4 regions of the Arthrobacter sp. IK3 genome follow, and region 1 is predicted to be linked to each of the others. Evidence: riboswitches for the same ligand, from Rfam matches in the RefSeq annotation. Region 1 holds a riboswitch; each other region holds the start of a gene.
The links. Region 1 has a riboswitch for S-adenosylmethionine ahead of ACSLGO_RS04115 (LLM class flavin-dependent oxidoreductase). Riboswitches for the same ligand answer to the same signal wherever they lie in the genome.

Region 1 (5,027 bases):
CAGGCCCAGCAGGGCGCCGAGGACCAGGCCCAGGACCGCACCGAGCGCGAACCCGGTGAGGACGCGCTGGGTGGAGATGGCGATGTGCGTGCCCAGCTCGCCGCGCTCAATCAGGTCCGCTGCAGAGGTCAGTACGGCGCCCGGAGAGGGCAGCTGCACGGCACTGAACAGGCCCAGGACGGACACCAGCTGCCAGAGCCCCAGCAGCAGGACCGGCACCACCAGGCCCAGGACCACGCGGGCCCAGGTCCGGGACAGGACACCGCCGGAGCCGGCCTTCCGGGAAGGTGCCGGCGCCGCGGAGGCCCCGAACGGGCCTGCCGTTACGGGTGCTGCAGCGGGGGGAGGGGTGGTGCTCATCAGGAGTCCTTGATGTTTTCCGCGTTGGCGTTCTGCACGAAGCTGTCATCCAGCAGGGAGGCCACGGCGTCGTCGATCGCCTTCTGGTTGGCGACGTCGCCGGTTTCGACGAAGACCGGGCCAACCTTTTCCAGGACCGTGCGCTGGGCGTCGCCCGGGGCGGGGTCCACGTCCAGGTTGCTGCGTTCCAGGATCACGGTGCGGGCTACCTCCAGGTCCAGGCCGGCGACGTCGGCGAGGATCTGGGCGGTTTCCTCGGGGTTCTCGGCAGCCCAGGCGCGGGCCTTCTCGTAGGCGTCCACAACCGTCTGCGCCAGTTCCGGCTTGTCCTCGAGGAAGGACTCGGTGGCGTTCAGGAAGCCGTAGGTGTTGAAGTCCAGGTTCCGGTAGAGGAACTTCGCCCCGGCCTGCTCGGCGCCGGCCATGATCGGGTCCAGGCCTGACCAGGCATCCACCGAACCGTTCTCGAGGGCGGTGCGGCCGTCAGCGTGCTGCAGGTTCTCCACCGTCACGTCGGAGGTGCTCAGGCCGGCCTCTTCCAGGGCCTGGACCAGGAAGAAGTACGGGTCCGTACCCTTGGTGGCGGCCACGGACTTGCCGGCCAGGTCCGCCACGGAGGTGATGTCCGAGTCGGGTGAGACGAGGAGCCCGGCCCATTCCGGCTGCGAGTAGATGCTGATGGTCTTGATCGGCGATCCGTTGGAGCGGGCCAGCAGGGCTGCCGAACCGGCGGTGGAGCCGACGTCGATCGCTCCGGCCCGCAGGGCCTCGTTGGCCTTGTTGGAACCGGCGGACTGCACCCAGTTGACCTCCACGCCCTGCTCTTCGAGGGTGGCTTCGAGCCAGCCCTGGTCCTTGATCACCAGGCTGAGCGGGTTGTACGTGGCGAAGTCGATGTTCAGGGTGCCGCCGTCGGCTGCCTCATTGGCGGCAGCGCCGGAGGAATCCTCGCCGGCAACGCAGCCGGTCAGGGCCAGCGAAACCGCGGCGGCGGTGGCTGCCAGTGCGGTGAGGGGGCGGCGGGAGAAGCGGGGCGGGCGGCGGGAGAAGCTGGAACGGCTGTTCATGGGGATTCCTTCGAGACGGGTGGTGCGGAAAAAATTCAGGGAAAACCGGGGTTGCAGGCACAAAGGTGCTGCGGCTTGGTCCGGCAGGACGCCGGGACCGGGTGGAAAGGGGCCCTAGTGGCGGTCGACGCCGAGGCTCGCCAGGAGCTCGCCGCGCATTCGGGCAAGCTCGGCAGAGGCGCGGTCCCGGGGGCGGGCACCGGGCACGGTGATGGTCTGCGTGATGGTGGCGCCGGGTTTGCCCGGTTCGCGGCCCAGCACGATGATCCGGTCAGCCAACTGGAGGGCTTCATCGACGTCGTGCGTGACCAGCAGGACGGTCGCCGGGGCCGCGCGGTGCACGTCCAGCAGCAGGTCCTGCATCTTCAGCCGGGTCAGGGCATCGAGGGCGCCGAACGGTTCATCCAGCAGCAGGACGCCGGGTTTGCGGGCCAGGGCGCGGGCCAGCGACGCCCGCTGGGCCATGCCGCCGGACACCGCGCGGGGCTGGTGCTTGGCGAAGCTGTCCAGCTCCACCAGCTTCAGCAGTTCGGAAACCTTGGCCTTGCCTTCGCTGGCGCTGGTGCCCTTCGGCAGGCCAATCGCAACGTTGGCCTGCAGGGTCTGCCACGGCAGCAGCCGGGGCTCCTGGAATGCGACGGCGCAGCGGTCGTCGATACCGTGGACAGCGGTTCCGTCGATGAGCACCTGGCCGGTGGAAGCGGCGTCGAGCCCTGCGGTGGCGCGGAGCAGCGTGGATTTGCCGCAGCCGCTGGAGCCCAGGATCGCCAGGACTTCGCCGGGACGGACTTCAAAGTTGATGTCGCGGAGCACCACGTGGGCGTCTGCGCCGGAGCCGAAGCTGCGGCCAACGCCGTCGAACGTCACGGACAGGGCGGTGTCCGGTGCGGTGCGCGCAGCAGCGGACACGGCGTGGGACCCAGAGGACAGTACAGCAGTCATTGAACACTCCATCGGTCCTGGCAGTAGCACCCTACGGAAAACGTCCTGCCGAAAACCGGCCTCCTGCGACGTCCACCTCGCTATCGCAGTGCCTCAAGGAGGAAGTACTACGACCAGGGTTGCTGCGGCTTCACTGATCCAGGTCTCTCAGCCGCTCGGGATGGTCAAGACCCAACTAAACGCCCTGGAGCCTGTTTCCGGCAAGTCCCGGCGTAACATTTCGAATGCCGCTCCTCTTCCATCGAGATGACAGAAACTGCACGTTACAGCGCTGAAACGGGCAGTTTCTGTCATCTCGATGGTGGATGAGGGAGGGGAAGCACGACGGCGGCGGTTACGCCGCGTGACACGGCCGGGGTTGCGCTCACCCCGGGGGCCCGACGCATACTGAACCCGCAGGATCATGAGTCCCAACGCGAAGCTCTGGCTGGTTGGGCGGCAACCCTCTCCCGTAGCGGGGTGCCCCAGATGACGATCCGGTCGACCGGCAAGACCGCCGGCGGCAAGTACGGCGCCCCTGCGCGGCGTCCCGCATGCAAAGGACCCTCATGGCCACCACGCCCGCCCGCCAGATCCGCTTCAACGCCTTCGACATGAACTGCGTTGGGCACCAGTCACCGGGACTCTGGCGCCATCCCGACGACCGCTCGGCGGACTACACCAAGCTCAGCTACTGGACACACCTGGCGCAGACCTGCGAACGCGGCCTGTTTGACGGCATCTTCATTGCCGACGTGCTGGGCACGTATGACGTCTATGGCTCCTCCAACGACGCGACCCTGCGCCAGGGCACCCAGGTGCCCGTCAACGATCCGCTGCTGCTGGTTTCCGCGATGGCACTGGTGACCGAGCACCTCGGCTTCGGCGTCACCGCCGGGACGGCCTACGAGCACCCGTACCCGTTCGCGCGCCGGCTCTCCACCCTGGACCACCTCACCGAGGGACGGGTGGGCTGGAACGTGGTGACCGGCTACCTGCCGTCCGCGGCACGCAACATGGGCCAGGAAGACCAGCTGGAGCACGACGAGCGCTACAACCACGCGGACGAATACCTCGAGGTGGTCTACAAGCTGCTTGAGGGCTCCTGGGAAGACGGCGCCGTGGTGCGGGACCGGGAATCCGGCGTGTTCACCGACCCCGCCAAGGTCCATGACATCAACCATGAGGGCAAGTACTTCAAGGTCCCCGGAATCCACATTTCCGAGCCCTCCCCGCAGCGCACCCCGGTGATTTACCAGGCCGGCGCCTCACCGCGGGGCATCGCTTTCGCAGCGGAGAACGCCGAAGCGGTGTTCGTGGGCGCTCCCACCCCGGAGAAGCTGAAAGCTACCGTCACCAGGATCCGGGACGCTGCTGAAGCTGCCGGCAGGGACCGGCACTCAATCCGCATCTACACCCTGCTGACCATCATCACCGCAGCCACGGCCGAGGAAGCCGAGGCCAAGCACCAGGACTACCAGCGCTACACGAGCGACGAAGGCGCCCTGGCCCTGCTTTCCGGCTGGATGGGGGTTGACCTCTCCACCTACAACCTTGATGAGCCGCTGGGTGCCGTGAAGTCCAATGCCATCCAGTCAGCGGCCGCGAACTTCCAGAAGGTGAACGACGACGGCGCTCCCTGGACGGTGCGGGACATCGCCGCCAGCGCGGGAATCGGCGGCCTTGGTCCACGCCTGGTTGGCTCCGGTGCGGAGGTCGCGGAGGGGTTGATCCGCTGGGTGGAGGAAACCGACGTCGACGGTTTCAACCTGGCCTACGCCGTCACGCCCGGCACCTTCGAGGACGTGGTGGAGTATGTGGTGCCCGAGCTGCAGAAACGCGGGGCCTACCCCACGGAATACGCTCCCGGCACGCTGCGCAACAAGCTCTTCGGGGCCGGCGACAAGCTGCCGGAAGACCACCGCGGCGCGAAGTTCCGGCTGGCCCCCGCCGTCAACGGCTAGGAGTCCGGGGCGGCCATTGACCGGGTTCCCCGGCGCTCCTACCGTTGAGGGACCCGCAGCTTCCAGCTAAGGAGAACCCCATGGATCCATCAGCCGAAGCCTCAGGACGTGTGCTTTCCGCCGACGGAACGCCGATTGCCTGGCAACGGCAGGGAGAAGGCCCGCCGCTGGTGGTGGTGGACCCCGTGATGGTGGACCGGACCACCTCGGGGATGGCCGGTGTTGCCGAACTGCTGGCCGCCGGGCACACCGTCTACACCTATGACCGCCGAGGCAAGGGTGAGAGCGGGGACGGGGAACAGTACACCCCCGAATCCGAGGTAGACGACCTGCTGGCGGTGGTGGAGACCGCGGGCGGAACGGCGGCCCTGCTGGGAACCTCCTCCGGCGCGGTCCTGGCGCTGCGGGCCGCCTCGGAGTCCGCCGTCATTTCGAGCGTGATCGCCGTGGAACCGCCGCTCACCGAAGACAGTGACGAGGACCCGGACATCCGCCCCGAACTGGATGAGCTGCTGGCGGCAGGTGACCGGGCCGGTGCCGTACGGCTGTTCCAGGAGTCCATCGGGGTGCCGCCGGAGATGATTGAGTCTTCGGACACCAGTCCGTTCGAGCCGGCCGCGCACACCATCTCCTATGACCTGACCCTGCTGCTGGAAACCGATGTGCGGTCCCTGACCGGTATCCGCGTTCCGGTCCTGGTGCTGGCGAGTTCCGG
Region 2 (5,027 bases), on a different contig from region 1:
GCAGGTCGCCCCGGCGCCGGCCGTGCGAACGGGTGGATGCCAGAAGCAGAATCTCAGGCAACGCACCGACGACGGGAATGCCCCAAATGACTGCTGCCGTCTCCTGTACCAGGACGCGGGTCCCCACGGCGGACTCGACAGCCGCCAGTATCCTTAGCCGTTCACGCTCCCGGGGAGGCAACCGGCCCCATGCGACAGCGTCGACGTAAACGCCGCGCCTCAGACGAACCAGTTCCCCGGCCAGGCAACGTTCGGACAGTGGCTTGCCCAGTCCGGCATGACCGTCGGCTACGAATAAAAGTTCTGCATCCATTCCGTAGCTCTACGGGCAGGCAAGCAATCCCACCAGTGTCCTGGCCCCAAATGTGGATGACAGGGAGCCGACTGGTTTGCGGTTCTGCTGCCAGCTGCAACTGGCAGCAGAACCGCAGACCGGAGCTAGAACTAGATCTCGACGAGACCCTTCTCGGTGGCAAAGGTGACGGACATGATGCCGGGGGTGCCCTTGGGAGAGACCCAGGTGACATCCACGGACTCGAGCGGCTTTTCGACGGGCATGCCCAGCCACTCGGTCACCCGTGCGGCCGAGCCGGCAATGGTGAGCGACTGCAGCGAGACGGTGCCTTCCAGGGCACGGGAGGGGTGAAGGTCTGCCTTGTCCTCATCCCAGCGGAGCATGTAGGGAACCTGCGGGTCGGCGATCAGCCCGTTGATGCCGATCTGCCGCCAGGTGAGTTCCTGTCCGTCGGGGAACTTGCGGTTGCCGGGGACGGAGGAGCGGCCAAGGCGTTCTTCGAAGGGAGCAAGGTCCTCAACGGCAACACACCAGCCCATCCAGCCGCCGCCGGCGTCGGAGCGTGCACGGACGGCTTGTCCAAACGGGGCCTTGTCCGAGGCGGGGTGGTTCAGTACTTCAACAACCTCAACATACTGGTGGTTGGCCAGCGGGAGGATCATGTTGCGGGTACCGAAACGGGGATGGACTCCGCCTTTGACGAAGTCAGTTCCCAGGGCAGCAGCAATGCGTTCCGTGGTGGCCAGCAGGCCGTCGGATTCGCAGGCGTAAGAGACGTGATCCAGGCGCATGCGAACATCTTGGCACGTTGTGACCTGTGTCTCGACTAAGGCAAGCCTAAGCGCCGTAATGCGGCACTTTCACGCTGCGTCATATGGGTTGCACAACTGCCGGAGCGTTGGTTCTATTGGTACAGGTCATGAGTGCCAGCAGATAGCCCCGGCTTGCTGGCCGGCAACCCTCCAACCGCGGTGGGGTGCCCCGGGTGAAGACCTGGCCGTACGCAAACAGGCGTACCGGCAAGCGCGGGCCACACGTGTCGCTCCGGAGTATCCCGGACTCGACCCTGTGGGGCCCCTGGTCATAAAGGGAGCACACAATGTCTGCCAACTGGTCCTTCGAAACACGCCAGATCCATGCAGGTCAGGAGCCCGACGCCGTAACCGGCGCCCGCGCCCTGCCCATCTACCAAACCTCGTCCTTCGTCTTTCCCAGCGCCGAAGCGGCAGCCAACCGGTTCGCGCTGGCGGAACTCGAACCGATCTACACCCGGATCGGCAACCCCACCCAGGAAGCGGTGGAGAACCGCATTGCGTCCCTGGAGGGGGGCCTCGGAGCGCTGCTGCTCGCCTCCGGCCAGGCAGCCGAAACGTACGCCATCCTGAACCTCGCCCAGGCCGGCGACCACATTGTGGCCAGCCCCAGCCTTTACGGGGGCACGTACAACCTCTTCAAGCAGACGCTGAAGAAGTTCGGCATCGACGTCACGTTTGTTGCTGACCCGGACAACCTCGACCAGTGGCGCGAAGCGGTGCGGCCCAACACCAAGGCCTTCTTCGGCGAGGTGGTGTCCAATCCCCGCCAGGACGTCCTGGACATTGAGGGGATTTCCGGCGCGGCGCATGAGGCAGGCGTCCCGCTAATCGTGGACAACACGCTCTCCACTCCGTACCTGATCCGTCCCATTGAATGGGGAGCGGACATCGTGGTGCACTCGGCCACCAAGTACCTCGGCGGGCACGGCACCGTTATTGCCGGCGTGATCGTGGACTCCGGAAACTTCGACTTTGGTGCGGACCCGGAGAAGTTCCCCGGCTTCAACACCCCTGACGAGAGCTACAACGGACTCGTCTACGCGAGGGACCTCGGCGCCGGCGGCGTCCTCGGGGCCAACCTGGCCTACATCCTCAAGGCCCGGGTCCAGCTGCTCCGGGACCTCGGTTCGGCGCTGTCTCCGTTCAATGCGTTCCTCCTCGCCCAGGGGCTGGAGACCCTCAGCCTGCGCGTGGAGCGGCACGTCGAAAACGCCGTCGCCGTCGCGCAGTGGCTTGAAGCGCACGACGACGTTATCTCGGTTGCGTACGCAGGGCTTGAGTCGAGCCCGTGGTACGAGAGGGGACGCAAGTACGGTCCCCGGGGAACCGGAGCGATTGTGTCCTTTGAAATTGAAGGCGGTGTGGAAGCAGGCAAGCGCTTCGTCGATGGGCTCGAACTGCACTCGCACGTGGCCAACGTGGGGGACGTGCGCTCCCTGGTGATCCACCCGGCGTCCACGACCCACAGCCAGCTCGGGGCCGAGGCCCAGGCGGCGGCGGGCGTCAGCCCGGGGCTGGTCCGCCTCTCGGTTGGCCTTGAGCACATCGATGACATCATTGCGGATCTCGATGCCGGTTTCCGCGCCGCCAAGGGAGCATGAAGTACAGCGTGACCACCTACCCGCCTGCACCGCAGCACCCTGTCCGCGTTCTTGACGGGGTGCTGCGGTACGCCCCCATCGGTGACCTCAAACTCGAAACCGGCGGTGTCCTTCCGGACGTTGTGCTGGGCTACGAAACCTGGGGCGAGCTGAACAGCGACGCGTCCAACGCCGTCCTTGTTCCGCATGCCTTGACGGGGAGTACTCACGTTGCGCAAGGCAGTTCGGATGAGCCGGGCTGGTGGGACGGACTGGTCGGCCCGGGGAAGACCATCGACACCGACCGCTTCTTCGTTGTCTCCATCAACATGCTCGGGGGTTGTTACGGTTCCACCGGGCCGGGGTCCGCGGATCCGGACGGACTGCCGTGGGGTTCGCGCTTTCCGTTCGTGACCATTCGGGATTCCGTGCACGCCGAAGCCCGGCTGGCGGACCAGCTGGGCATCCGGCGCTGGCACACGGTGCTGGGCGGATCGCTCGGCGGCGCCCGGGCACTCGAGTGGGCGGTAACGGAACCCGAACGGGTGGCCCGGTGCGCGGTGATAGCAGCGACGGCGGCCAGCACCGGTGAGCAGATCGCCTTTGCCCAGGCGCAGGTGGCGGCAATCCGTTTGGACCCGGACTACAACGGCGGGGACTACTACAACGGCCGTGCCCCCGTGGCGGGACTGGGCCTGGCGCGGCGGATTGCGCACATTACCTACCGGTCCGAGGCCGAACTTCAGTACCGGTTCGGCCGGACGCCGCAGCCGGGGGAGGACCCGCTCGGTGCTGCCCTCCCGGCAGAACGCGGCCGCTACCAGGTGGAGAGCTACCTGGACCACCAGGGGACAAAGCTCGCAGGAAGGTTCGACGCCAACAGCTACGTCATCCTCACCGAGGCGCTGATGAGCCACGATGTCACCCGGGGCCGGGGCAGCCTGAGCGAAGCGCTTGCCGCTGTCCGGGCTCAGTTCCTCGTGGCCGCGGTGGACTCGGACCGGCTGTATTTCCCGGAACAGTCCTACGAACTGGCAGCCGCGCTTCCCGGCGAGAACCGCGTGCACCTGATCAGCGCGCCCATTGGACACGACGGGTTCCTCACCGACGTGCTCCAGCTCGGGGACGTGCTGCGGAAGGATTTCTTCGGCTAGGCGCCTGCTCCGCGGAGGAACCTAGCCCTGGCCCGCAGGCCCGGCGCCGGCGGTTTGCGCCCCGGCAGCCTCGGAGGAGCCCTGCGGCATCCGCTTTCCGAAGAACGGGCCGGCGTCCGGGCGCTTGGGTGAGATGCCGTCGCCGGAGGAGCGGCGGCGGACCCGCCGCATCACCCACGGCATCAGGTATTCACGGGCCCAGAACAGGTCCTCGGAACGTGCCGTCCGCCAGTTCTTGGGCGGCAGTTCCTTCACCCGTGCCGGTTCCAGGGTGTGCGGAACACTGAGCGTCTCCAGCACCATGGCCGCAATGGTCTGGTGTCCCATGGGGGAGAAGTGCAGCCGGTCCGGGGCCCACATCTGCTGGTTGCTCAGCTCCCGCAGCGCCCACATGTCCGCGATGACGGCGTCGTGCCGCATGGCCACTGTCCGCAGGTTTTCGTTGTAGATGGCCACCCGGCCGCGGACGCTTCCCAGTACCGGGGTGGCTCCGATGTCCGGGCCGGTGAAGAGCACCACCGTGGCGCCGGTCTCCCGCAGCCGCGCGATGGTGCCGTCCATGGTTTCGGCGAGCCGGTCCGGATCCCCGCCCGGCCGGATGACGTCATTGCCGCCGGCGCAGATGGTCACCAGGTCCGGCTTCAGGTCGATGGCCGGCTGAACCTGCTCGGCAACAATCTGGTTCAGCAGGCGTCCGCGGATGGCCAGGTTCGCGTAGGCGAAGTCGTCATGCCCGGCGGCGAGTTCCTCTGCCAGCCGGTCGGCCCAGCCGCGGTGCCCTCCCGGGCTTTCCGGGCTCGGATCGCCGATCCCCTCCGTGAACGAGTCGCCCAGCGCCACGTAGCGGTTGAAGGGGTGGTCCGGGTGTCCCTGCTGCTGGGCGGGCTGCACCGGCGGCTCGGAATGGTTCTGGGGATCGGATGGCACGGAGGGGAGCTGGGCATTTTCGGTCACCGAACCATGATTGCCCCTGAGGGCCTGGCTACGCGACCGTAGGTTGGAAGAGCCGCATGCCAGAATGGAATTTATGACGAACAACTCTCCCTGGAACCCTGTTGTGCTCTTCTCCAAGCCGGAGGAAGAGCGGGCCGGAACCCCGCTGCTGGTGCTCTTCCACGGCTACCTGGCCAACGAGGAAGACCTCATGGGCCTGGCGCAGTACCTGCCGCAGGAGTTCACCATC
Region 3 (5,027 bases), on a different contig from region 1:
CATACGTGCAGTTTCTGTCATCTGGATGGGATTAGAGGGAAACGGAGCCGTCGATGCAGGTGACAGACTCCCCGCCGATCCAGATGCGCCCCTCGCGGGTGAAGACCCTGACCAGCCCGGAGCGGTGGACAGCGGTGCCCTGGGTGACGGTGTAGCGTTCCTCGGCGATTCCGTCGCCGATCAGCCACTGGGCCAGTCCGGCGTTGAGGCTTCCGGTAACCGGATCCTCGGACACGCCCAGGCCGGGCGCGAACGCGCGGACCTCGAAGTCCGTCTCGGCTGATTCCGGCTGCGGGCCAATCACACCCACCCGAAGGTCGCCGATGGCGGCGTGGTCCGGACGCAGCGAGAGTACGGTCTCCGCATCCGGGAGCAGCAGGCCCAGCCAGCCGGGACCATTGTCCACCCACTGGTGTCCGCGGACCTGGTCCGGAGTAAGCCCCAGTGCAGCCGTCACGCGCGCCAGTGTCCCTTCCTCCACCGGCCCGGTGCGGATCAGCCGGGGAGCCGCAAACGCCGCCAGGCCCGCGTTGACGCGCAGGGGCACCAGCCCGATTCCGCATTCCTGCACCACCAGCCCGGGCTTGATCGGTGTGTTGCCGGCCTCGGTCCACGCGTGGCAGGTTCCCAGCGTCGGATGTCCGGCGAACGGAATCTCCCCGCCGGGCGTGAAGATCCGCACCCGGTAATCCGCCTCGTCCTGCGTAGCGGGAAGGACAAAAGTGGTTTCGGAGAGGTTCGTCCAGCGGGCGAACTGCAGCATCGCCTCGTCGTCGAGGTCTTCTCCATCCAGGACCACGGCCAGCGGGTTGCCCTGATACGGCTTGCTGCCGAAGACGTCTACCTGTTTGAACCAGCGTTGTCTCATGCGGACACTGTAATGGCTGTCTGCGGGAGTGCGGGAAGACGTGCCGTTACGAAGTGTTGCCCGGCGTGGCCGTAATGTGACGGATGTTTGCCCCGGGACATTACGGCTCCTAGATTGGTAGCCAGAATCAAGAGTTCCAGCCACAGGCCCTGGCCGGCTGGACGGCAACCCTCTCGCCGTAGCGGGGTGCTCCAGGTGACGATTCGGCCGTTCCGGTGGATCTCCCGGTCCGGCAAGTACAGCGCTGGCCTTCCGCGGTTCACGCAGCAGGCTGCGCGTCAGGCAGAGGAATCCCCATGGCACTTGAAACCGATCTCCATCCCAACGCACTGCGCCAGGCCTTTGGACGCTTCCCATCCGGCATTGCAGCCCTCTGCGCGGAAATCGACGGCGCACCGCAGGGAATCGTGGCGTCCTCCTTCACCGTCGGCGTCTCCATGGATCCGCCCCTGGTCATGTTCGCGGTGCAGAACACTTCCCGCACCTGGCCGGTTCTGCGGACTGCCGGACGGATTGGCGTGTCTGTCCTAGGCACGGGGCACGACGGCGTCTGCCGCCAGATCGCTTCCCGCGACGGCGACCGCTTTGCCGGGCTGAGCCTGCACGAAACCGAAACGGGCGCCCTGTTCCTGGACGAGGCCGCCCTCTGGCTCGAAACGTCAGTCGAGAACGAGATACCTGCCGGGGATCACGCCGTCGTCCTGCTCCGCGTCCACGGCTACTCAACCCACGACGGCGCACATGAGCCGCTGGTCTTTCACGGCTCTGCCTTCCGGAATCTCGCGGTTCCGGCATTTGCCTGAGCCGGCACCCACTTCACTAAGCTCAGATAGTGACTCCCGAAACTCCCGCGTCCGACCGCCCGTTCGCCCAGATTGATGTGTTCAGTTCCGAGGCCTTCGGCGGCAATCCGCTTGCCGTCGTCCTTGAATCCTCCGGGCTCAGCACCGCCCGGATGCAGCAGTTTGCGAACTGGACCAACCTGGCCGAGACCACGTTCCTCCTCCCGCCAACGGCTCCGAAGGCCGACTACCGTGTCCGGATCTTCACGCCCACCGAGGAGCTGCCGTTCGCCGGGCATCCCACCCTCGGCTCTGCCCATGCCTGGCTGGAAGCCGGAGGCAAACCCCGGCAGGAAGGCATCCTCGTCCAGGAATCCGCCGCCGGCCTGGTGCGGATCAAGGCGGACGACGCCGGCCTGCTGGCCTTCGCGGCTCCGGAACTGACACGGTTCGGGCCTGTTGCCCGGGACGTCCTGGACCGTGTGGCGGCCGGCCTGGGGCTTCCCCGTGAGGCGCTGAAGGACGCTGCCTGGCTGGTCAACGGGCCAGAGTGGATCGGTGTGCTGCTCGAATCGGCAGCTCAGGTACTGGCCATCCGGCCCGACTACCCGGCCATGGCCGGCCTGGCCGTCGGCGTCATCGGCCCGCACCCCGGCGGCGCCGCGAGCGAGTTTGAAGTACGCACCTTCATCTCCGATGAGCTTCCCTGTGAGGACCCCGTGACGGGGAGTTTCAACGCCGGTGCAGCTCAGTGGCTGATTGGCAGTGGAAGGGCGCCGTCGACGTACACCGCCGCGCAGGGGACGGTCCTGGGCCGAACCGGCCGCGTCCAGGTGGAAGCCGACGGCGGGGACATTTGGGTGGGCGGCGAGTCCAGGACCCTCATCTCCGGGACCATCAGGATCTGATGCGCCGGCCCGGTGGTGTGCGTCGCTGCCTCCGGACGCGCACCACCGGGGGCTCAGCTAGGCATCAAGTCCCACCCGGAACAGCACAGCCAGACTGTCGGAATTCAGTGCGGCCAGTCCCGGATTCGCAGCTGCCTGGAGTCCGGTCCAGATTTGGTTTGCGCCCGAGTTCTTCGCGTACATGCCGGCGAATCCCCGCTCCCGGTAGAAGTCGAGGTAGCTCGAGACGGCGCTCTTGATGTGCCCGTCAGCCTCCGGAAGCCATACCTGGGATCCGTCAGCCGGTGCGCACGGCGCTGCCTTTACCGGAGTTGCCGGCACCAGGCACAGGTCGGGGCGGGCCTGGCTGTGGATGGCGCCGCGGGTGTCCATGAACCAGCGCTGCTCATCCGTATCCGCGCAGGCGTTCTTGCTGATGGGCACGGTGACGCCGAGGTCCTCCCCCAACACCAGGCAGTGGCCGTTGTTGACCTGCAGCCGGCTGCCCTCCGGCAGGTACTTCTCGGAGCTTTCCATGAATCCATTCGCGGCCAGGAGGGATTTGAGCTCTGCTGCGGCAGCCGGGTCCCCGGCTTCAAGGCCTGCTCCGTTCACCCGGATAAACGCGTCCGTTGACGCAACGGCGAAATCCAGGCCGGCGATAGTAGCGAGACTGGCCGCGCTCAGCACGGCCGTCCCGGGGCTGCCGGCCGCAGCCAGCCCGGTCCAGACCTGGTTGGAGCCGTTTGTCCTCCCGTACATTCCCGCAATTCCCTGGTTGCGGTAGAAGTCCAGATAGCTCGAGACAGCGCTCTTGAGGTGTCCGTCAGCTTCCTGGATCCACACCTGGGCTCCCGACGTCCGGGCACACGGGGACGTGCTGACCGGCGTTCCGGCCACCAGGCACAGGTCAGGACGCAGTTCGCTGTGAATGGCTCCGCGCGCATCCTGGAACCAGCGCTGGGCGGCCGTGTCGGCGCACAGCGTTTTGTCCTTGGGCACGGTGACGCCGAGGTCTTCTCCCAGCACCAGGCAGTGGCCGCCGTCTACCAGCAGGCTTCCACCCGCAGGGAGCACCCGGGTGGTGCTCTCGGTGAAACCGGCTGTGTCCAGCAGCGAGAACAGTTCAGCGGTCACGGCCGCATTCCCCGACTCGAGCGGCTCCTGGTTGAGCCGGATGAAAGCGTCCACCGAGGCGGCGGTCTCCGTCTGCGCCAGGACAGAATCGGCGATGTCCCGGGCGGCCGAACTGAGTCCCCGCAGATCGTCCTTCCAGCTCGCCAGGAGCACGGTTCCCTCGGTATCCAGCACCGGCGCCGCGCGGCCTGCTACGGCCTGCAGCTTCGCCTCAAGCTCCGGCAGCTCAACGGCCCGCAGGGCTTCGTACCCGGCGTCCTGCCCAATCACCACGGCGGGACGCAGCGGTTCCTGGTTCGGCGCAATTGAAATCGAGTTGCCCAGCTTGGTGGTTGTCCCGTTGATGCGGCAGTACATCGATGCCCCGGACGGCTGGTCGGAATGCGCCAGGTTGACGTTGAACTGCTTGACACCGTCGCTGGCCTGCAGCGCGGTCCTATCCACCCGGCCGTCGGCGAAGGTGACCTCAAGCCAGCAGCGGCGGGTTGAATCCGTGGTTGCGGTATCCGCCTGCGGAAGGCGGAAAACGTTGCCGTAGTTGCTGCGGAACGCGGGGTAGAGGACTGTTTGCTCCGGCTTCGCAGGGTTGTACCCGCCCAGCAGGGTGTAGACCGGAACCCCTACCGCTGTAGGCCGGGGAGCCGAAAATGCCGGTGTCTTCACCTTCGCATCGACGTACTGACCGGCGGCGGCGTCCCAGTCCCGGTAGCCGCTGGGATAGGCGAGGTCCGGAACCACGGTGCGCAGGGAGCGCTGGGTGATGTCGGTGCTGTAACCGGTGACATGGGTGTAGCGGGAAAGGGTGCTGGAATTGCTGCCGCCGGACATGGTGTCACGGTGGTAGTTGTAGATCGCCTGGTAGTTTTGGCTGAACTTTCCGGCGCTTAGGTCGAATCCCTCGGCCGTGAAAGCGGTGTTCGAGGACAGGTTGGACCGCATCCGGTCCCGGTAGGCAATGTAGCCCCAGCCGCTTTCGCTGTGGTGGCTCGCATTGATGACCCGTTCGTCGCCCTGCTTGGACGTGTCGACCCCCGGGTAGTGCCCCAGCCCGTAGGAATGGCCGAGTTCGTGGCTGAGCTCATTGCCCACCGAGTCATACAGGGTTGCCATGCCGTTGCCGCCGCTGAGTCCGTGCCGGTGTACCCCGTTGGCGTAGTTGCCGGCGGAGTGGTGGATGATCCGCTGGTTGAACGTGCCGGGCTGCCTCTGGTCCATGGGTCCGCTGGTGGTGCCGAAGTTAGCAAGGTTTATGCCCGTGCTCACCTGGGCCTTGCCAACGTTCTCCCGCAGGTCCCCGGAATAGACATCGCCATTGACGGCGCTCTTTTCCTCGTAGACCGTTCCGGACGCCAC
Region 4 (5,027 bases), on a different contig from region 1:
CGGTTGGCCCGGGGATGGCCGTCAGTGTCCTGCGGCTCCGGTTCGCCTGCGTCCTGCCCGGACCCGGCCGGTGCGGAAGCAGCCGGATTAGACCCCGCCCGCGCAGGGGAGGCACCTGCCGGGCCGGCAGCCCCGGCAACGGTCACGGTGCCGATGACTGCGGCCGAGATGCCCAGCAGGCAGTCGAAACCCTCGTCTTCATCCAGGCCGGCGGCGGAGAGCGCGGACAGCAGCCGTTCCACATCAGCCGGCGCGGCGAGGTTGACCAGGCTGCGGGGGCTAAGAATGATGCCAAGCAGCCAGGGGTGGGCAGTGAAGGTCCGCCATAGGGATCCGGCCATGTGGGCCAGCATGTCCTGCCACCGCTGTTCGCCCTCTGGCAGCAGTGAATGGCTCTTCACGGCGTCAGCCATCAGCAGGAGCAGCTCCCCGCGCCCCGCAACGTGGCGGTAGAGCGCCATGGCGGAGACACCAAGATCTCCGGCGACCCGGCGCATGCTGACCGCCTCCAGGCCCTCTTCATCCGCTATCCGCGCCGCCGTTCGGGCAATACCTGCGGGGCTGAGCGGCTGGTTCGCTGCCATGGGACTGCCTCCGAGCGGTTGTACCGGTTCATTCCCGGACTGCCTGCCGAATCCGGTTCCGTTTACAGTGTAAACCCGTTCAGCGGCAATCCCAGGGTGGAGGAAAATCGATGCGCCGCCCCTAGGACTGCAGCAACTGGGCCCGGGCGGCTTCCCGGTGTTCCGGCCGGCCGGTGGTCAGGGCGAACATCGCGTAGTTCAATGGACCGGCAGCGATCAGTGCACTGCAGCGCTCAGCCAGGCGGGGCTCGGCAACGCCCGCCGTGTCCCGGTAGCGGCTCACCACGGCGTCGAAGGAATCCGGAGAGACGAGCCGGACATACATAAACTCCAACGCCGGGTCGCTGACTTTGGCTGTGGTCCAGTCCAGGACCGAGACGATCCGGTCAGCATCATCGAGGAGGAGATGGGCCGGGTACAGCTCGCCGTGCGTGAGTACCGTACGTTCCGGCCACAACCCGTCGTCATCGAGCCACCGCCGCCAGCCGTCAAGTAGGCCCGAATCAATGCGGAACTCAGCCAGCGCGTCATCGAGTGCCCTGGCCCAGCGTGCGCGGACTTGTTCAGGGGTCTCAACGGGGACGCCGGCGGCTGCAGCGGCGAGCGTGTCGGTGCCGTGCAGGGAGGCTATGAGGTCTCCCAATGACGCGAGGTAGCCGCTCGACGCCGGGTCGAAATGCCAGACCGGCTGGTTTCCTTCACCGATGGTGAGGCCCGGACTCCCCGGGAGGAGCGGGTAAGCGACAAGGTCCGGTTCCTGGATCTTCCAGTCGGGCACTGCGACGCTGAGCCGCGGCCGTACGAAGGCAAGTATCGCTTCCTCACGTTCCTGGTTCGCTGCGACGTCCGGGCGGCGCGGCAGCCGCAGCACCCACGTCTTCCCGGTACCGGACTCCGCAGCAAAGACAACCCGGTAATCGAGGCCCGCTTCATTGAATTCAACAGAGTCTGCATCCAGGAACAATCCATGGGACGCTGCCAGCGCGCAGACCTCCTTAGGTGCAGGCGGGACTTCCGCTGCCGTCTCAGGGCTCATTGCTTCCTCTCTCCGGGGGCATCCCACACTCATCCGCTGGCAGACCCGGTGGGACCATGCCTCCCAGCTTTACCCATTGGGGCGCCGTTTGGGAATCCGGGCCGGACGTACCGAAACCGTCCGCACCGCGGATTTGTGTCCTTCTGTTGCGGACATGGTCTCCGTGTGACGGCACGCGACGCCGAACGTCAGTGGAGTGGCACCTGGGGCTTTCCGGTCCTAGCGTGATCCATGAATCAAGAGTTCCAGCCACAGGCCCTGGCCGGCTGGACAGCAACCCTCTCGTCGTAAGCGGGGTGCTCCAGGTGAAGATTCGGCCCTGCCGCGGGACTTCCCGCAGGGCAAGTACGGCGCCGGGCACTGCCCTCACAGCGGCCAGCGCACCCCTTCTTCGCGGCCCGCCGCGATCCTGACCGGAGAGAAACCACAAAATGAAGATCAACCGGAAGTTCCTTGCCCTTGCCGCCGTGCCGCTCCTTCTCGCGGGAGCGGCGGCCTGCGGTTCAGCCGAGGGTGACGAAGGAACCGTCAAAATCGGCGTCGTCGGTGCCAGTGATCCCTACTGGGCGACGTACGAGGAAGCGGCCGAGGCCGAGGGCATCGACGTCGAAATCATTGATTTCGCAGAGTACACGCAGCCCAATCCGGCGCTGACTGAGGGGGAGCTGGACCTGAACCAGTTCCAGCACATCATCTACCTTGCGCGCTACAACGAATCCTCCGGCGAGGATCTGGTGCCGGTGGGTTCCACCGCCATCTATCCGCTGGGCCTGTACTCCACCCAGTACGGTTCGGTGGAAGACATCCCCGCCGGTGCCACCGTGGCGGTGCCCAATGACGAAAGCAACCTGGCCCGGGGTCTTCTGGTGCTGCAGTCCGCAGGGCTCGTCTCGCTTACCGACGGCGGCAGTGCCTTCGCCACCCTTGATGACATTGATGAGGCAAAGTCCAAGGTGAAGGTCACCACCCTGGAAGCCTCGCTCACGCCTACCTCGCTGCCGGACGTTGCTGCGGCGATCATCAACAACGACTTCGTCGAAGACGCCGGGCTCAGCGCTGCCGACGCCATAGCCCAGGACGACCCCGCGGATCCCAAGGCGATTCCGTACGTGAACATCTTCGCTGCCCGCGCGGGTGAGGAGGAAAACGCCACGTACCAGAAGCTGGTGGAAATCTACCAGGACACCCAGGCGGTGCAGGACGGTGTCCAGAAAGCCTCGGGCAACACTGCCCGCTTCCTGAAAGTGCCGCAGGCGGACCTGCAGGCGTCCCTCGCGGATGTCCAGGAAGACATTCGGAACCTGGGCAAGTAAACGCGGAACCATGGCCCTCATAACACTGCGCAGCGTCACTAAGATCTATCCGGCTGCCCGGAAGGGCAACCTGGCAGTCAACGCCCTGGAAGACATCAGCCTGGAGATTGAACCGGGGGAGATCTTTGGAATCATCGGGTACTCCGGGGCGGGCAAGAGCACCCTCGTCAGGCTCATCAACGGGTTGGAAACCTGCACGTCCGGAGACATCACGGTGGACGGCCGCAGTGTCTCCGGTGTGCCGGAGAGGAAGCTGAAGACACTCCGCCAGGACATCGGCATGATCTTCCAGCAGTTCAACCTCTTCAGTTCCAAGACCGTGCGGAACAACATCGCGTATCCGCTGCGGGTCGCCGGGCGGAGCAGGGCCCAAATCGCCGAACGCACCAATGAGCTCCTTGAATTCACCGGGCTCGCGGACAAGGCCGACAGCTACCCTGAACAGCTTTCCGGGGGGCAGAAGCAGCGCGTCGGGATTGCACGTGCCCTGGCCGCCTCGCCGAAGATCCTGCTGGCGGACGAGGCCACATCTGCGCTCGACCCGGAAACGACACACGAAGTCCTCGCGCTGCTGCGCAGGGTAAACCAGGAACTGGGCATCACCATCGTGGTTATCACGCATGAAATGGAAGTGATCCGGGACCTCGCCACCCGGGTTGCTGTCATGGAGCGCGGAAGGATCGTGGAACAGGGTGAGGTCTTCGACGTGTTTTCAAATCCCCGGCAGGATTCATCCCGCAGGTTCGTCTCCACGGTTGTGCGCGGCGTGCCGTCCGCAGCGGAACTCCAGGCACTGCGCTCACGGCACGAGGGCCGGCTGGTCACGCTGTCGTTTCGGGACGGTTCCGCTTCACAGGCGGCGGTATTCCTGGAACTTGCGGCTGCCGGGGTGGACTTCGAGCTGGTCTACGGCGGAATCAACGACGTCGCCGGCCGGGCATTCGGCCACCTGACCCTCGCCCTCAAGGGCGGGGATTCCGCAATCGACACTGCCCTGGCTGCCGCCGGGCACGGACTCAAAGTTACGGAGCTGGGCTGACATGGAGGACCTGATACCGCTCACTCCGCAGCTATGGACCGCCGTCGGGGAAACCCTCTGGATCGTGGGCCTCAGCCTGCTCTTCGGCGGGATAGGCGGGCTCCTCATCGGACTGGGCCTGTACACAACCAGGTCCGGGGCCCTGCTGGCCAACCGGGCCGTCTTCGGGGTGCTGAACGTGCTGGTGAACATCTTCCGTCCAATCCCGTTCATCATCTTCCTCGCGGCGGCCCAGCCGCTGGCACGTTCGGTGACCGGCAGCGGAATTGGCAACAACGCCATTATTTTCACCTTGTCCCTGGCCGCCGCGTTCGGCATCAGCCGGATCGTGGAACAGAACCTCCTTACTGTGCAGCCCGGGGTCATTGAGGCGGCAAGATCGGTAGGCGCCGGACGGCGGCGCATCATCGCCACCATCCTGATTCCGGAGGCACTCGGACCACTGATCCTGGGGTACACGTACATCTTCGTTGCGCTCGTAGACATGTCCGCGGTGGCGGGGTACGTGGGCGGCGGCGGCCTGGGTAACTTTGCCATCCAATACGGGTACCGGCAATTCAATCCGGTGGTGACCTGGGCGGCCGTGGCAGTAATCATCGTTCTGGTGCAGCTGGTCCAGTTCCTGGGTAACCAGACTGCACGGAAGGTGCTGCGCCGCTGAGCACCGGCTCTCCACAGCAGCGCGGACCTGTCCACGGCTGTGCGCCCGGACGGCGCTCCGGGGGAGAATGGTCCGGTGAGTACTCCCAAACCCGGCCTGGAACTGCCCGGCGGACCCTTCGACCTCCCGGTCCTGGGCCGCGGGCTGGTTTTTGCGGCCTCGCTGCCGGCAGCGGCGGAGGCCCTGGGGCCCGCAGCGGATCCTGCGGACCAGCACGGACCGGCGCGCCCGGGAGGTGCCGCCGTCGTGCAGGCACCACCCGGCACCGGCAAGACAACCCTGGTGCCGCCCCTGGTTGCCAACCTGGTGGCGGGCGGCCAGACGGGCAACCGTGGTGGCGGCGGGTTACCGCGCGTCATCGTGACCCAGCCCCGCCGGGTGGCAGCGCGCGCAG

Region 2: it holds a riboswitch for S-adenosylmethionine, as region 1 does, so the genes downstream of both, ACSLGO_RS09950 (bifunctional o-acetylhomoserine/o-acetylserine sulfhydrylase) here and ACSLGO_RS04115 (LLM class flavin-dependent oxidoreductase) in region 1, are expected to answer to the same signal.
Region 3: it holds a riboswitch for S-adenosylmethionine, as region 1 does, so the genes downstream of both, ACSLGO_RS12280 (flavin reductase family protein) here and ACSLGO_RS04115 (LLM class flavin-dependent oxidoreductase) in region 1, are expected to answer to the same signal.
Region 4: it holds a riboswitch for S-adenosylmethionine, as region 1 does, so the genes downstream of both, ACSLGO_RS08765 (MetQ/NlpA family ABC transporter substrate-binding protein) here and ACSLGO_RS04115 (LLM class flavin-dependent oxidoreductase) in region 1, are expected to answer to the same signal.

Annotation. Positions count from the first base shown of each region.
Region 1 is NZ_JBPPSW010000002.1:294,292-299,318, forward strand. Features, by position in the region: gene ACSLGO_RS04100 (ABC transporter permease) at 1-360, opposite strand, end outside; gene ACSLGO_RS04105 (aliphatic sulfonate ABC transporter substrate-binding protein) at 360-1,427, opposite strand; gene ACSLGO_RS04110 (ABC transporter ATP-binding protein) at 1,542-2,369, opposite strand; SAM riboswitch class IV at 2,769-2,884, shown strand; gene ACSLGO_RS04115 (LLM class flavin-dependent oxidoreductase) at 2,918-4,312, shown strand; gene ACSLGO_RS04120 (alpha/beta fold hydrolase) at 4,393-5,027, shown strand, end outside.
Region 2 is NZ_JBPPSW010000006.1:162,983-168,009, reverse strand. Features, by position in the region: gene ACSLGO_RS09960 (hypothetical protein) at 1-313, opposite strand, end outside; gene ACSLGO_RS09955 (VOC family protein) at 445-1,086, opposite strand; SAM riboswitch class IV at 1,211-1,327, shown strand; gene ACSLGO_RS09950 (bifunctional o-acetylhomoserine/o-acetylserine sulfhydrylase) at 1,395-2,711, shown strand; gene metX (homoserine O-acetyltransferase MetX) at 2,708-3,844, shown strand; gene ACSLGO_RS09940 (SGNH/GDSL hydrolase family protein) at 3,866-4,735, opposite strand; gene ACSLGO_RS09935 (alpha/beta hydrolase) at 4,872-5,027, shown strand, end outside.
Region 3 is NZ_JBPPSW010000008.1:132,419-137,445, reverse strand. Features, by position in the region: gene ACSLGO_RS12285 (PhzF family phenazine biosynthesis protein) at 32-868, opposite strand; SAM riboswitch class IV at 994-1,113, shown strand; gene ACSLGO_RS12280 (flavin reductase family protein) at 1,165-1,671, shown strand; gene ACSLGO_RS12275 (PhzF family phenazine biosynthesis protein) at 1,701-2,558, shown strand; gene ACSLGO_RS12270 (M66 family metalloprotease) at 2,616-5,027, opposite strand, start outside.
Region 4 is NZ_JBPPSW010000005.1:200,324-205,350, reverse strand. Features, by position in the region: gene ACSLGO_RS08775 (TetR/AcrR family transcriptional regulator) at 1-584, opposite strand, end outside; gene ACSLGO_RS08770 (macrolide 2'-phosphotransferase) at 706-1,620, opposite strand; SAM riboswitch class IV at 1,855-1,974, shown strand; gene ACSLGO_RS08765 (MetQ/NlpA family ABC transporter substrate-binding protein) at 2,052-2,933, shown strand; gene ACSLGO_RS08760 (methionine ABC transporter ATP-binding protein) at 2,944-3,972, shown strand; gene ACSLGO_RS08755 (methionine ABC transporter permease) at 3,974-4,633, shown strand; gene hrpB (ATP-dependent helicase HrpB) at 4,709-5,027, shown strand, end outside.